One region of the Priestia sp. YIM B13551 genome, then DNA from elsewhere that is predicted to be linked to it. Evidence: riboswitches for the same ligand, from Rfam matches in the RefSeq annotation. Region 1 holds a riboswitch; the other holds the start of a gene.

What was found. Region 1 has a riboswitch for FMN ahead of ribE (riboflavin synthase). Riboswitches for the same ligand answer to the same signal wherever they lie in the genome.
Region 2: another riboswitch for FMN. It lies ahead of ACFX4N_RS16305 (ECF transporter S component); the one in region 1 lies ahead of ribE (riboflavin synthase).

Annotation. Positions count from the first base shown of each region.
Region 1 covers NZ_JBHZOX010000001.1:1,623,296-1,629,854, forward strand. Annotated here, with positions in the region: gene ptsG (glucose-specific PTS transporter subunit IIBC) at 1-21, opposite strand, end outside; gene glcT (glucose PTS transporter transcription antiterminator GlcT) at 293-1,141, opposite strand; gene ACFX4N_RS08270 (hypothetical protein) at 1,273-2,145, opposite strand; gene ribH (6,7-dimethyl-8-ribityllumazine synthase) at 2,582-3,052, opposite strand; gene ACFX4N_RS08280 (bifunctional 3,4-dihydroxy-2-butanone-4-phosphate synthase/GTP cyclohydrolase II) at 3,144-4,337, opposite strand; gene ribE (riboflavin synthase) at 4,354-5,013, opposite strand; FMN riboswitch at 5,292-5,442, opposite strand; gene ACFX4N_RS08290 (YkvI family membrane protein) at 5,550-6,559, opposite strand, start outside.
Region 2 covers NZ_JBHZOX010000002.1:1,306,838-1,313,396, reverse strand. Annotated here, with positions in the region: gene ACFX4N_RS16325 (response regulator transcription factor) at 1-180, shown strand, start outside; gene ACFX4N_RS16320 (ATP-binding protein) at 180-1,952, shown strand; gene ACFX4N_RS16315 (peptidoglycan DD-metalloendopeptidase family protein) at 2,122-2,811, shown strand; gene serA (phosphoglycerate dehydrogenase) at 2,843-4,417, opposite strand; FMN riboswitch at 4,716-4,858, shown strand; gene ACFX4N_RS16305 (ECF transporter S component) at 5,013-5,588, shown strand; gene ACFX4N_RS16300 (ferredoxin) at 5,667-5,915, opposite strand; gene ACFX4N_RS16295 (YpbB family protein) at 6,173-6,559, shown strand, end outside.

The DNA of each region.
Region 1 (6,559 bases):
TCCAAAAAGTTTTTTAAACATGGCGCTTACCTCCTTTTATATATTTAGTGTGCAACAAGCTATTTATTTGATACGTGAATCATTAACGCGCTTTCATAAAACGCTTTCTTTAACTAGAAAACTCATTACATCTCCTGGTGTCCTGAAGCCTAAGCTTTAAATGATTGCGCTTTCTTATAACAAAAAAAGGCATGAGGAAAAAGAAACGATAAATGGATACACTCATCCAATTATACATCGCTTCATTTCTCACTCATGCCTGATCGTATCAGTAACACGTATTGAAATGATTTTATAAATCCGTTTTTGTTATAAGTCGCTGCAGATGCATCGTTAAGTAAACTGCTTCTGCTTCATATACAGGTAAATGTAACGCTTGCTGCATTACTTTTATCACTTTCCAAGACACATTGTAACACAGGGGATATTCTTCTTTCAATAGCAAAGCAATTTTTTTTGGCTCTTCTATTTTTTCTCCTGTTTTTACTCGATCAATAGCAAAATGCAAATGACGAATCAATCTCATATAGTGCACAGATTCTTTGTCTACCTGCAGATGAAGCGATTCTTCAATCACATTAATAATCGTTTGAATAAGCTGCGAGTCTTGATTCACTTCCAGCAGGTTTTTTTCAGTCAGCGCACTGTGGATATGAAGCGCAATAAAACCAATCTCTCCTACTGGAAGCTGCACGCCTATTTTGCGACTAATAATTTCTACCACTTCAGATGCGATCGTATATTCCTCTGGATATAAAGCTTTTGTTTCAAGTAAAAATGGATTTTTAAGCCCCATTCCCTGCTGAAAACGTTTTATCGCAAACGCGATATGATCCGTCAATGAAATGTGTATATGCTCATTCAAAGGAATGTTAACACGCTTTTGAATGTGCGTTACAATATCATTCATCATTTCAATCACGTCTTCATCTACCTGAGCTAAAAGCTGCTTGTACTGTTCTTGCTCTTCTTCACTCTTTAACAAAAACATTTTCTCCACGGCTTTTGCATCGATTTCATCGCCTTTTTTCTTATTGAACCCTATTCCTTTCCCAATTAGCACAACTTCATCATAGGTAAGGTGTTTAGCAATTAATACATTATTATTAAGTACCTTTTCTACAAAAAAGGACTCTTTCACGAATCCTTCACTCCCCTGTTTCGGCTTTCTATTATTTGCTTTCCTATCTTACAAATAATACGCATAACCGTCAATTCATTTTTCTTTGTTTCAAATATTATTGAACTAAACTATTTGAGTTACGTATTATCTTAGTAGTTCTTCGCTGGAAACGCAACGTCTTTTTTGCTCGTCCCATAACAATTTTTCATAATAAAGTTTTGAAGCATAACGCTCAGAATGAATGCACCCGCTTGTAAAAGCGTAAAAAGAACAAGTGAAGTGGTAATAGATACCAGCAAAACCCCATAGTGAATCAGCAAAATATCTACTATACGCAGCCCCGCTATAATCATTCCAGCTCCAACAAAAAATTCTTTGACTACACTCCAAACGAGGAGAATCGTAACAATACAAACGTAAATCATTGTGGCATTTACGGAATCATGAGTAGCCGACGCAAACCATCCCGTATAAAACCAATTATTATGAAAATATGCTAACAGCATAAACATAATAGTAGAAGTAATGGCGAGCATCCCGAGAAAAAATGTAGCGTAATGCACAAATGTCATATACCGTTCTGTTAGCCATACATACCAAATCTTTGAAATGCTAAAGCCTATGGTCATTAAAACGCCTGTATAAATTGTTTTCCACCAGTGATGTGTATAAATATCCCAGTGTAAAAATAATTCTTCAATCCCCATAAATATAGCTGAAATGAATAAAATATAGCGGAATTTTAATTGATAAGCAGCTACCACCATAGCCATGATTGGAAAAGCAAACGCTTGAGAAGTTAAGGAACCAAACAAATTATCAAAATATTCATTGGTCATAAAATCAGGATCGTAATCGTAACTTTCAAACAACACAAATACAACATACTCTAGTACATAAGCCATTCCAATGATAAAAAAAAGCAAAACGACTAGCTTTTTATCTTTTTTACGTATGAATACTGTAAGCAAAACGGCTGTGCTGATAATAATCAATGCAAAAAAAGCAGTATAATGAGGCATAGACGTCTCCCTTTTACGACCTAATTATTACTTAGAGTAAGACGTTTTAGCCAAATTATACATAGCTAGCTTCTATTCAAAAGAGCTTGAGACATAACTACATCAATCCAATCTAAAGGCGAACAAACGGGATACATGAGATAGTTTGGATCGCTTTCTACGCTGCAGTTGATTTCCGTGCAAGACTTCGCTTTCCGCGGGCGGCCGCTGAGCCTCCTCGTCGCTTCCGCTTCTGCGGGGTCACACTTCTTCCGCTTTTCCCGCAGAAGTCTTTGCCTTACCCTTTAGTTAGAAGCCACTACATACCTGAAACCTACGTTCACCATGCCAATGAAAAAAATCCGAACGATTCATCGTTCGGATCTTCTTTCAACTAACATACTTTTGTTTCAGCCTCTTTTAACTCTTCAGCTTATAAAAACTGGAATGGTATCTATTATCCTTCAATCATTTTTGAAAGGTTAGCCATTTCGATAGCTGATGCTGCAGCTTCCCATCCTTTATTTCCTGCTTTTGTTCCTGCACGTTCAATTGCTTGCTCAATTGTTTCAGTTGTTAATACACCAAAGATAATTGGCACGCCTGTTTGTAAGCTTTGAGATGCAACGCCTTTTGCTACTTCATTACATACAAAATCAAAGTGTGGAGTAGCTCCTCGAATAACGGTTCCTAGCGTAATCACTGCATCATATTTTTTAGATTCAGCTAATTTTTTGGCGATTAATGGGATTTCATAAGCGCCCGGCACCCAAGCCACGTCTACGTCTTCATCAGCTACGCCGTGACGTTTGAGCGCATCTTCTGCTCCACTAAGTAAACGGCCTGTAATAAATTCATTAAAACGCCCTACCACGATTCCGATTTTTAATCCTGTGCCTACTAAATTTCCTTCATATAAATGATTCATCTTTTGTTCCTCCTGCTAGTATTAATATATAGTTATTTACATTTCTTTTCATGAATTAGCTTCATTTGTTATAACGAAAAAAAGTGTAAAATTATAAATGTAATAAATGACCTAATTTTTTAGCTTTTGTATCTAAGTATTTTTTATTGGCATCCACTGCCGGCATTTGAAGAGGCACTCGCTCGATCACTTCAAGGTCGTAGCCTTTTAGCCCAGTAATTTTACGAGGGTTATTCGTTAAAAGCTTCATTTGTTTGACTCCAAGGTCTTTTAAGATTTGAGCACCGATTCCATACTCTCGTAAATCTGCAGCAAACCCGAGTTTTTCATTCGCTTCTACGGTATCGTATCCTTCTTCCTGCAGCTTATATGCTCTTAGCTTATTTAGTAAGCCAATACCTCTGCCCTCTTGACGCATATACAGCAGAATGCCGCGTCCTTCTTCTTCAATTTGCGTAAGAGCTGCGTGAAGCTGAGGACCGCAGTCGCAGCGTTCAGAACCAAACACATCTCCAGTCAAACACTCAGAGTGAACGCGAACGAGAACGGGGCTATTATGATCAATATCACCTTTGATAAGAGCCACATGTTCTTTATTATCAAGTTTATTTGTATATCCTACAGCTTTAAACTCACCAAATGCCGTAGGTAAGCTCACTTCTACTTCACGGCTAATAAGCTGGTCATGTTTGCGGCGGTAGGCAATCAAATCTTTTATTGTAATCATTTTTAAATCAAATTGCTCTGCAATTTTTGTTAAATCCGGTACACGTGCCATTGTTCCATCTTCATTCATAATTTCACAAATAACACCCGCAGGCTTTCCTCCTGCTAATACTGCTAAATCAACAGCAGCCTCTGTATGACCTGCACGCTGCAGAACGCCCCCGTCTTTTGCAATCAATGGGAAAATATGTCCTGGGCGTTGAAAATCACTTGCTACCGTCGCTTCATTTACAAGAGCCATAACCGTAGCAGAGCGTTCGTATGCACTGATACCTGTTGTACTTGAAATATGATCAATACTTACTGTAAATGCTGTTCCATGTACATCCGTATTGTTCGCTACCATCGGGTGAAGATTCAATTTATGCGCAATTTCTTCATTAACAGGTGTACAAATTAATCCTCTTCCATGAGTAGCCATAAAGTTAATAACCTCAGGCGTCGTTTTTTCGGCTAATGCAATAAAATCTCCTTCGTTTTCTCGATCTTCATCATCGCATACAATAACCACTTTTCCCTTTTTTAACTCTTCAATGGCTTCTTCTACTTTATGAAACATCTCTTTCACCTCACTGTTAATTTGTAAAACCATGCTGCTGCAATAAATCCTTCATGTTACCTGAACGATTCGAGGCGCCAGGGGTTGACTTATTTGTCATCATCTGATGCATATATTTAGCTAACATATCGCATTCAATATTCACCTTGTCTCCTCGCTGTTTGTCTCCAACGACTGTGTGAAGCACCGTATGAGGAATAAGAGAAATAGTAAATGATTGGTTGCTGACATCAAAAATAGTAAGACTTGTTCCGTCTACGGAAACAGACCCTTTTAACATCATAAATTCACGAAGTTCGGGATCGACTTGAATTTCATAATAAAAGGCATTTCCTTTACGTGTTTTGCTTACAATGGTTCCAATTCCATCAACGTGTCCGCTAACGAAATGCCCTCCAAATCGGCCATTTGCAGCCATCGCCCGCTCTAAGTTAACACGTGATCCAACGGTTAGAAGCTGAAGGGTACTTGCTTTAATCGTCTCCGGCATGACATCGACCGTAAATTCATTTTGAGAGTAAGTCGTTACGGTTAAACAAACGCCGTTAACTGAAATACTGTCCCCTAAGTTCACATCTTCTAACACGGTCTTCGCATCAATCGTAAGAACAATTGCTTCTGTGGCCTTTTGAATACGTTTTATTTTTCCAATTTCTTCAATGATACCTGTGAACATTTTCTTCACCTGCTTTGGCGCTATTCCAACTTCTTATACCGTTTTGAAATAGCAGCTGCTTTTTTTTCATATTTATCTTTCCCCCAACCACTGAAAATAAAAAAGCCCCTTGAACAAATGTCCAAGGGGTCGGCTGAGCTGAATCAGTTTTATCTATGCAAAATTCCGCTAATTGTATACGAAATAAACAGTTATATTTTGTGTACAAAAACAAGGGTAGCTTTAAAAAAGGCAAACGTGTCCCTTATTAATTCAACACAAAAAAACAACTGTGCTTCCTGATCCTTCTCCCATCCAGACTTTTACTGTCGGCTCTAGATTTTAACTAGATCCACCGCTAACATACATCGTATGAAAACGGGTCACGGGCTTAAAAGCATACGCTTTATCACCGCCGGTTGGGACTTACACCCGACCCCGAAGGATAATATATTCGACTGCTATAGTCTTATTTGTTTTACATTATAGCAAAGTAAAATCGACTTGTCACATCATTTAACTTCGTTTTTTCACATCTATTCTTTAAAATCCAGCTTTTAGCTTATTTTTTCTTTTTTAATACATAGCATCCATACAAAAGCTAGTCCAATATAGCCAAATATCGGATACAAAAACTCAAGAAGCTGGGCATATCCGAATTGCCCAATAATAAAGCAGGCCAAGATAATAAACGCAAAAGCTTGTTTGTCATTCAGGGGAAGAAATGACTGAAGCTGCTTAGCGATTCCAAATACATTTCCAATCAATGTAGTAAAAATCTCGCCTAACACAACTACCGTAAATAAAACATTCACCCACGCTGAGATATTTTTAACAACGGCACTCATCGGAATATCAAGTTGAAATGAATAAGGCAAATTGGAAAGGGCAAGATGAGTAGAAACAAGCATAAACGTAAGTACACACCCTCCTATTACGGCCCCTTTTTTAATCACGCTCCTATCTTTCACGGAGCTTCCTAATGGAACCAAAACGGCCTGAGCCAAAGCTAGATTTAGGGAAATATATAAAAAGGGACTAACCGCCCACTTCCACTGCGTGACGAGCGTTAGATCCGGCTTCGTTTGAATCAGTGAGAAATAGCTGATATTTGGCACAAAGATGATAAAAGCAAATGAAAGCATCATCGGCACAACAAGAGAATTAACCATTAAAATACCGTTAATTCCTTTTGCGATAAATATATAAGTTAAAACAATTGTAAAAATCATCCCAACAGGAGGCCACAGTCCAAACTGCTCTTTTCCTATTGCCCCCGTACTAGCTAGCATGACTGAAGTTACTCCAAATAAAATGACAATCATTACACCGTTTACCGCTTTTCCAAGCACATCACCAAATAAATATGTATTAAGCTGCTGATAAGAAGAAGCCCCAATTGCGTGCGAAAGCAGCATCATTTTTGAACCTAGCCAAATAAAAAACAAGCCGCTGACCAAAATTCCGACCATTCCAAGTTCCCCGTACTGTGTAAAAAATTGAACGATTTCCTTGCCTGTTGCAAAACCGGCTCCTACAACGGTGCCTACATACGTAGCAGCAACCT
Region 2 (6,559 bases), on a different contig from region 1:
TATGACAGAGAGCAGCTGCTACGTGAAGTATGGCATTATGATTTCTTTGGAGATCTTCGTACGGTAGATACGCACGTCAAGCGTTTGCGTGAAAAGTTAAATCGTGTATCGTCACAAGCGGCGAAAATGATTGTAACCGTTTGGGGAGTAGGGTATAAATTTGAGGTTGAAAATAACTGATGTTTTGGAGAAGTGTAGTTGGTAAACTATGGTTTACTATCCTATTGCTCGTCACGCTTGTTTTATTTATTTTGACCATTTTACTGCTTCAGTTTTTTGAAAATTATCATGTTGTAGATGCAGAAAACCGTTTAACTAAAACGGCTGCTAAAATCTCTACCATTGTGCAGGAAACGGACGATGAAAAACTAGGACTATCGATTGCTCGTGAACTTGCAGACCAAGCAAGTGTAGTTATTGTTCAAGACAAAGATTTTTATTGGCATTCCACACATCCTGATAAAGAAAATAAGAAAGCTATTTCGGCCATTGTTAAACAAAACGATCAGCTAAATCAAGTGGTTGAAAAAGGTAAAGTAATACGGGAAAAAATGTACATGACTACAAAGAAAGACACGAGTGATGAGCCTTTAATGTTTGTTGTCGGTGTACCTTTAATGAAAGATAACAAACCAACAGGCGGCGTTTATTTGTATCAATCTCTTTCTGAAATTGAAGAACCCGCTCAATATACGACTAAGTTCATTTTATTGGCTGCAGGTATTGCTATTATTTTAACTACTATCTTTGCTTTTTTCTTATCCACTCGAATTACAGCGCCTCTTAGAAAAATGAGGCAGGCGGCATTTGAAGTAACAAAAGGCAACTTTGATACAAAAGTACCTATTTTAACTCACGATGAAATTGGAGAGTTAGCGATTGCTTTTAATCAAATGGGCAGGCAGTTAAAGTTTAACCTCAATGCGCTCAATCAGGAAAAAGAGCAGCTTTCAAGTATTTTAAGCAGTATGGCAGACGGTGTTATTACGTTTAGTAGAGACGGATCGATTTTAATTACCAATCCCCCAGCGGAGCATTTTCTTCAGACTTGGTATTACGAGCAGGATGTCAACAATCAGCAGGTCCCTGAGCTTCCAGCAAACGTCGTCCATTTGTTTCAAACGGTAGTAGAGACTGAAACGGAGCGAAGTGCAGAATTGAAAATTCAAGGGAAAACGTGGGTCATTTTAATGTCACCGCTCTATAATCAAACGAAAATTCGCGGTGCTGTAGCTGTACTACGTGATATGTCTGAAGAGCGTAAACTTGATAAATCGAGAAAAGATTTTATTGCAAACGTGTCTCATGAATTGCGTACACCTATTTCTATGCTTCAAGGTTATAGTGAAGCTATTATTGACGATATTGCAAGTACGGATGAAGAAAAGAAAGAAATTGCACAGGTGATTTATGATGAATCACTCCGTATGGGCCGGCTTGTAAATGAACTTTTAGATTTGGCGCGAATGGAAGCGGGACATGTGCAGCTTCACTTAGAATCTGTAGCAATGGTTGAATTTACAGAACGTGTTTTGCGTAAGTTTCAAGGGTTAGCTAAAGAAAAACATATTAAACTGTCTCTTAATGGAAAAATAGAAGATGAATTTGAAGCGATGATTGATTCAGACCGTATGGAACAAGTGCTGACAAACTTAATTGATAATGCCATTCGTCATACGGATGACTACGGAGAAGTAAAGCTGCATCTTGATAAAAGTCAATCCGAAATCCATCTTTCTGTTCAAGATACAGGAGCAGGCATTCCGAAAGAAGATCTTCCATTTGTATTTGAACGATTTTATAAAGCGGATAAAGCCAGAACAAGAGGGAAGTCAGGAACTGGTCTTGGGCTTGCAATCGCCAAAAATATTGTGGAGGCACATCAAGGGATCATTGCGGTTGAAAGTGAATTAAATGAAGGAACAACTTTCTTTATTAAACTGCCAAAGTAAGCACATGCTAAATAACAGTTTGTTCGGCTGAAATAATAAGAATAGCAAAGAGATGTGATTCAGTGGAAAATCACATCTCTTTATTTTTTCTATAAACAAGTCTAAAAGAGAAGGAATTGGCATATAGTATGTTTTGTGTGCAATGATCTACATAGGAGGTTCTTTCTTCATGATTGACGTGTTAAGAAGAATATTGGTTGTATTAGTAATGGGATTGTGTATAGGTCTTTTATTTTTGGGCGGGCAAATGGTAAAAGCAGAAGAGAAGCAGTGGGAGTGGCCGGTTGAAGGAGTCTTAACTGATATATTTGGTTCTCGTCACGCCAAACACTTTGGAATTGATATAGCAGCACCTGTTGGTACACAGGTGTATGCTGTTGCAAAAGGAGTGGTGAGTCGCTCTTACTATTCAAATACATACGGACAGGTTGTTTTTATCAAACAAACAAATGGATACGAAACGGTCTATGCTCATCTAGAGGAACGTTTTGTTGCAGAAGGAAATCGTGTAGCCGCAGGTCAAAACATTGGACGAGTTGGCAATACAGGGCGATCTTCAGGTGCACATTTGCATTTTGAAGTTCATCAAGGAAGTTGGAATCCGGATAAAACCAATGCAGTAAACCCACTTGCCAAATTGGACAAGCAAAAACTATCGGCATACGTAAAAAGCGATTTAGCTGCCACGGTTTTTCAGCAGTTACATCAGACTTCTGATAACTGTATTCTTATCCATCAAGGAGATACATTATCTGAGCTCGCAGTCAAATATGAAGTAGATATTGATCAGCTAAGAAAGTGGAATCATTTAGAAAATACGATGTTAAATGCAGGACAAGTGTTAAAGATAAGTCCATAAAAAAAGAGCCGCTAAGGCTCTTTTTTTAATGTCACAATTCAATACGCTGTATGGTCACAATTTCGCTTGTTTGTTTTAACGAGGAAATGACAGAATCATCTAAAAGTTTATCAAACGTAAGCATCATAATGGCTTCTCCGCCTTTTTGCTTACGGCCCACTTGCATGGTAGCAATGTTAATACGTAAATCTCCAAGTACTTTCCCTACATTTCCAATAACTCCGGGCTGATCACTGTGACGGATATAAAGAAGATGTCCTTCCGGATAAAAATCAATATCAAACGAATCAATATTAATAATTCGAGGTCCATAGCCTGCTATATAGGTGCCCGTAATGGTAAATGTACGCTGTTCCCCTGTTACGGTAACGTCAATCATATTGGAATATCCTTGCGTATCTTCCGATGTTTTTTCACCAAATGTAATTCCTCGTTCTTTGGCAATCATAGAAGCATTGACTTCGTTAACAGGTGAGTCGATCCGATGAGTTAAAAAGCCTGATAACAAGCTCCGTGTAATATAAGTGGTTTCCAAATCCGTCACTGTACCTCCGTAGGAGATAGAGATATGCTGAACAGGTTCTCGCATGCATTGAGATAAAATGGCTCCCATTTGTTTAGTAAGGCTCGTAAACGGCTGAATTTTTTCAAAAACTTCTTTAGAAAGCGTTGGCAAATTAATGGATGAGCTTACAGGATTACCTTCTAGAAAACGCAGAACGTCATGTGCCACGTCCTCAGCAACGTTAAGCTGGGCTTCTTTTGTAGAAGCTCCTAAATGGGGAGTTGTAATAACTTGATCAAAATGTAACAAAGGGTTATCAATCGGCGGCTCAACTTCAAATACGTCAATAGCTGCACCTTGAACATGGCCAATTTCTAAATAATGAACTAAGGCTTTTTCATCAATGATTCCGCCGCGCGCGCAGTTTAATAAAAACACACCCTTCTTTGTTTTGGCTAATGTGTCATGATTGAGCAATCCCTTTGTTTCTTTCGTAAGCGGAGTGTGCACGGTAATTACATCCGCTGCTGCTAGTAATTCATCCAGGGATAATAGTTCTACTCCTAGCTTTTCAGCTCGGGAAGAGGTTAAAAAAGGATCGTAAACGTGAACGCTCATATTGAAGGCTTTTGCGCGTTTGGCAAGTTCTGAGCCAATTCGTCCAAATCCGATAATGCCCAGGTGTTTGCGGTTAAGCTCTGTTCCAACAAATGCTGAGCGGTTCCATTCGCGCGCTTTAACTGAAGCATTTCCTTGGGGGATATGACGAAACAAGCTAGCCATCATAGCAAATGTATGTTCCGCCGTTGAAATGGTATTTCCGTTCGGCGCGTTAATAACGACAACCCCTCGTTTGGTTGAGGCTTCAATATCAATATTATCGACCCCTACTCCAGCGCGAGCAACAATTTTTAAATTCGGCATTTTTGCCAGCAAATCCTCTGTAACCGTCGTAGCACTCCGTACTAAAAGCGCATCGTACGTATGCAAATCATTCTCAACTTCTTCAACTTTTTTTCGCGTAAGATTCACATGAGGAGCTTCAAGTAGTGGAGCAAGACCTTCATTGCTAATTGAATCAGCTACTAACACATTATACATGACGTGAACATCTCCCTTGGATTTTACTATCATCAAATATTTGATAATTTACCATGTTAAAAAAATTCTGTCAATTATATTTTTCAAACTTTACGATTAGTTATCAAATACACAATTATAAACGTAAATTGGAACTATAAATATGTCATAATGCTGTTGGTTATGCACTTATTTACTTATTTTACATATAAAAACAGTAATGAAGTTTATAAAAGTCATCAATTTAATAGGAATTAAAAAACTTCTTTATTTACTTTTAATTCGAGATAACATATAATAAATTCATAATTAAATATTGGTCTATCTTCGGGGCAGGGTGAAATTCCCGACCGGCGGTAAAAAACAAATTGTTTTGAGCCCGCGAGCTTATATGTAATACATACGAGCAGATTTGGTGAAACTCCAAAGCCGACAGTACAGTCTGGATGGGAGAAGGTGGAGGTTCAGCGTTCAAAACCTAATGTGATGAACGTTTATTAAATATGCCTGCCATGTCTCCTCTCAACGAATCATTTGTTGGGAGGTTTTTGCGTGGGGATATAAAGTTGAACCTTTCTTCTTTGAAGAGTGGATCACAAAGAAGGAGAGAGGCAAGATGCAACAAAGTAAGAAAACTCAAAAGCTGGTTGTACTAGGAATGTTAAGTAGTATTGCTTATATTTTAATGATGATTAATTTTCCAATTCCTGGATTACCTCCGTTTTTAACAATTGATTTTAGCGAAATTCCTGCACTCGTAGCAGCACTTGTATTTGGACCGATGGCTGCTGTTATAGTAGAAGGAATAAAAAATTTATTGAATTATTTAATTCAAGGAAGTGCTACAGGGGTTCCAGTTGGTCAAGTGGCGAACTTTGTGGCTGGTTTACTGTTCGTTCTTCCTGTATCATACATGTTCAACCGATTTAAAACGGCTAAAGGCGTAACGATAGGTTTGGTTACGGGTACGGTGGTAATGACGGTACTCATGGCTGTCTTAAATTATTATGTCTTCTTACCAGCGTATACAATCTTCTTACAATCGCCAGAAATGTCTAGTGAACAAGCACGTCAATATATCGTTGCAGGTATTTTGCCGTTTAACTTAATAAAAGGAGCAGCAACAGGGGTTATCTTTGTCTTATTGTTTTCAAAAATGAAGCAATGGATCACGCGTCGCATTGCTGTTTAATTCAATCGCTCTCCCGGGGAGAGCGATTTTTATATATAAAAAAACCTGCAGCATGTACACTACAGGTTTGCTCAATACTTATTCGAATTTATTAGCATCGCCTTCGAATTTTTCATCCGCTACGCGAATTGAATCCGTAGGGCAGCCTTCCATTGCATCCATCATATCATCTTCTAGATCTTCTGGAATTTCTACTACACCTTGGTTATCATCTAATGTTACGAATGCAATACCTTCATCATCATAATCATAAATGTCTGGTGCTGCTGCTCCGCAAGCGCCGCATGCGATGCAAGTATCTTTATCAACAATTGTATATTTTGGCATAACAAGACCTCCTGTAAAGTGTTCGAAAATTTCTCATTATATAATCTCTTCGCGAATCAAGAGTGAAATTTCTCCTTATTCATTGTAAAATGATTTATAAAACTTTTCAATAGAAAAGTCACTGAGAATGCTTATCAAATCAAGGTTTCTTCACTTACCCAAACGTTTTGATACATAAAGGGGAGAGCTAAAAAGCCTTTATCTCACATGCTATTGGTCACTTTTGGTACAATGAATGAGAAAGGAAGTTGACACCTTTGAATTATATTCAAGTTAGCATTTTATTTTGTATAAAACAGTTAAAAGGTGAGCGAACCGCCTATGGTATTTATCATTTATTAACAGGTAAAAAGTCAGCTCAAACGATTCAAGACGGAAAAATTTTTGGAATTTCGTTTCTTTTTCAGTCATTTGTTTACTTAGATAAACGGTCTTTTGAAACCTGCGTTGCATATTTAAAAGAACAGCAGTATATTGAAGAAACTGAAAATCAAAAGTATGTGATGACAGATAAGGGACAAGCACGCCTTGAAGATGAACTGACGGCTCGACCCTTTCATCCAGCTTTAGACGGATGGAAATTCGCAAGCAGTACTCAATTATTTTTAGCAAGAATCACTTTGTTCATTCAGACCTTATCAAAC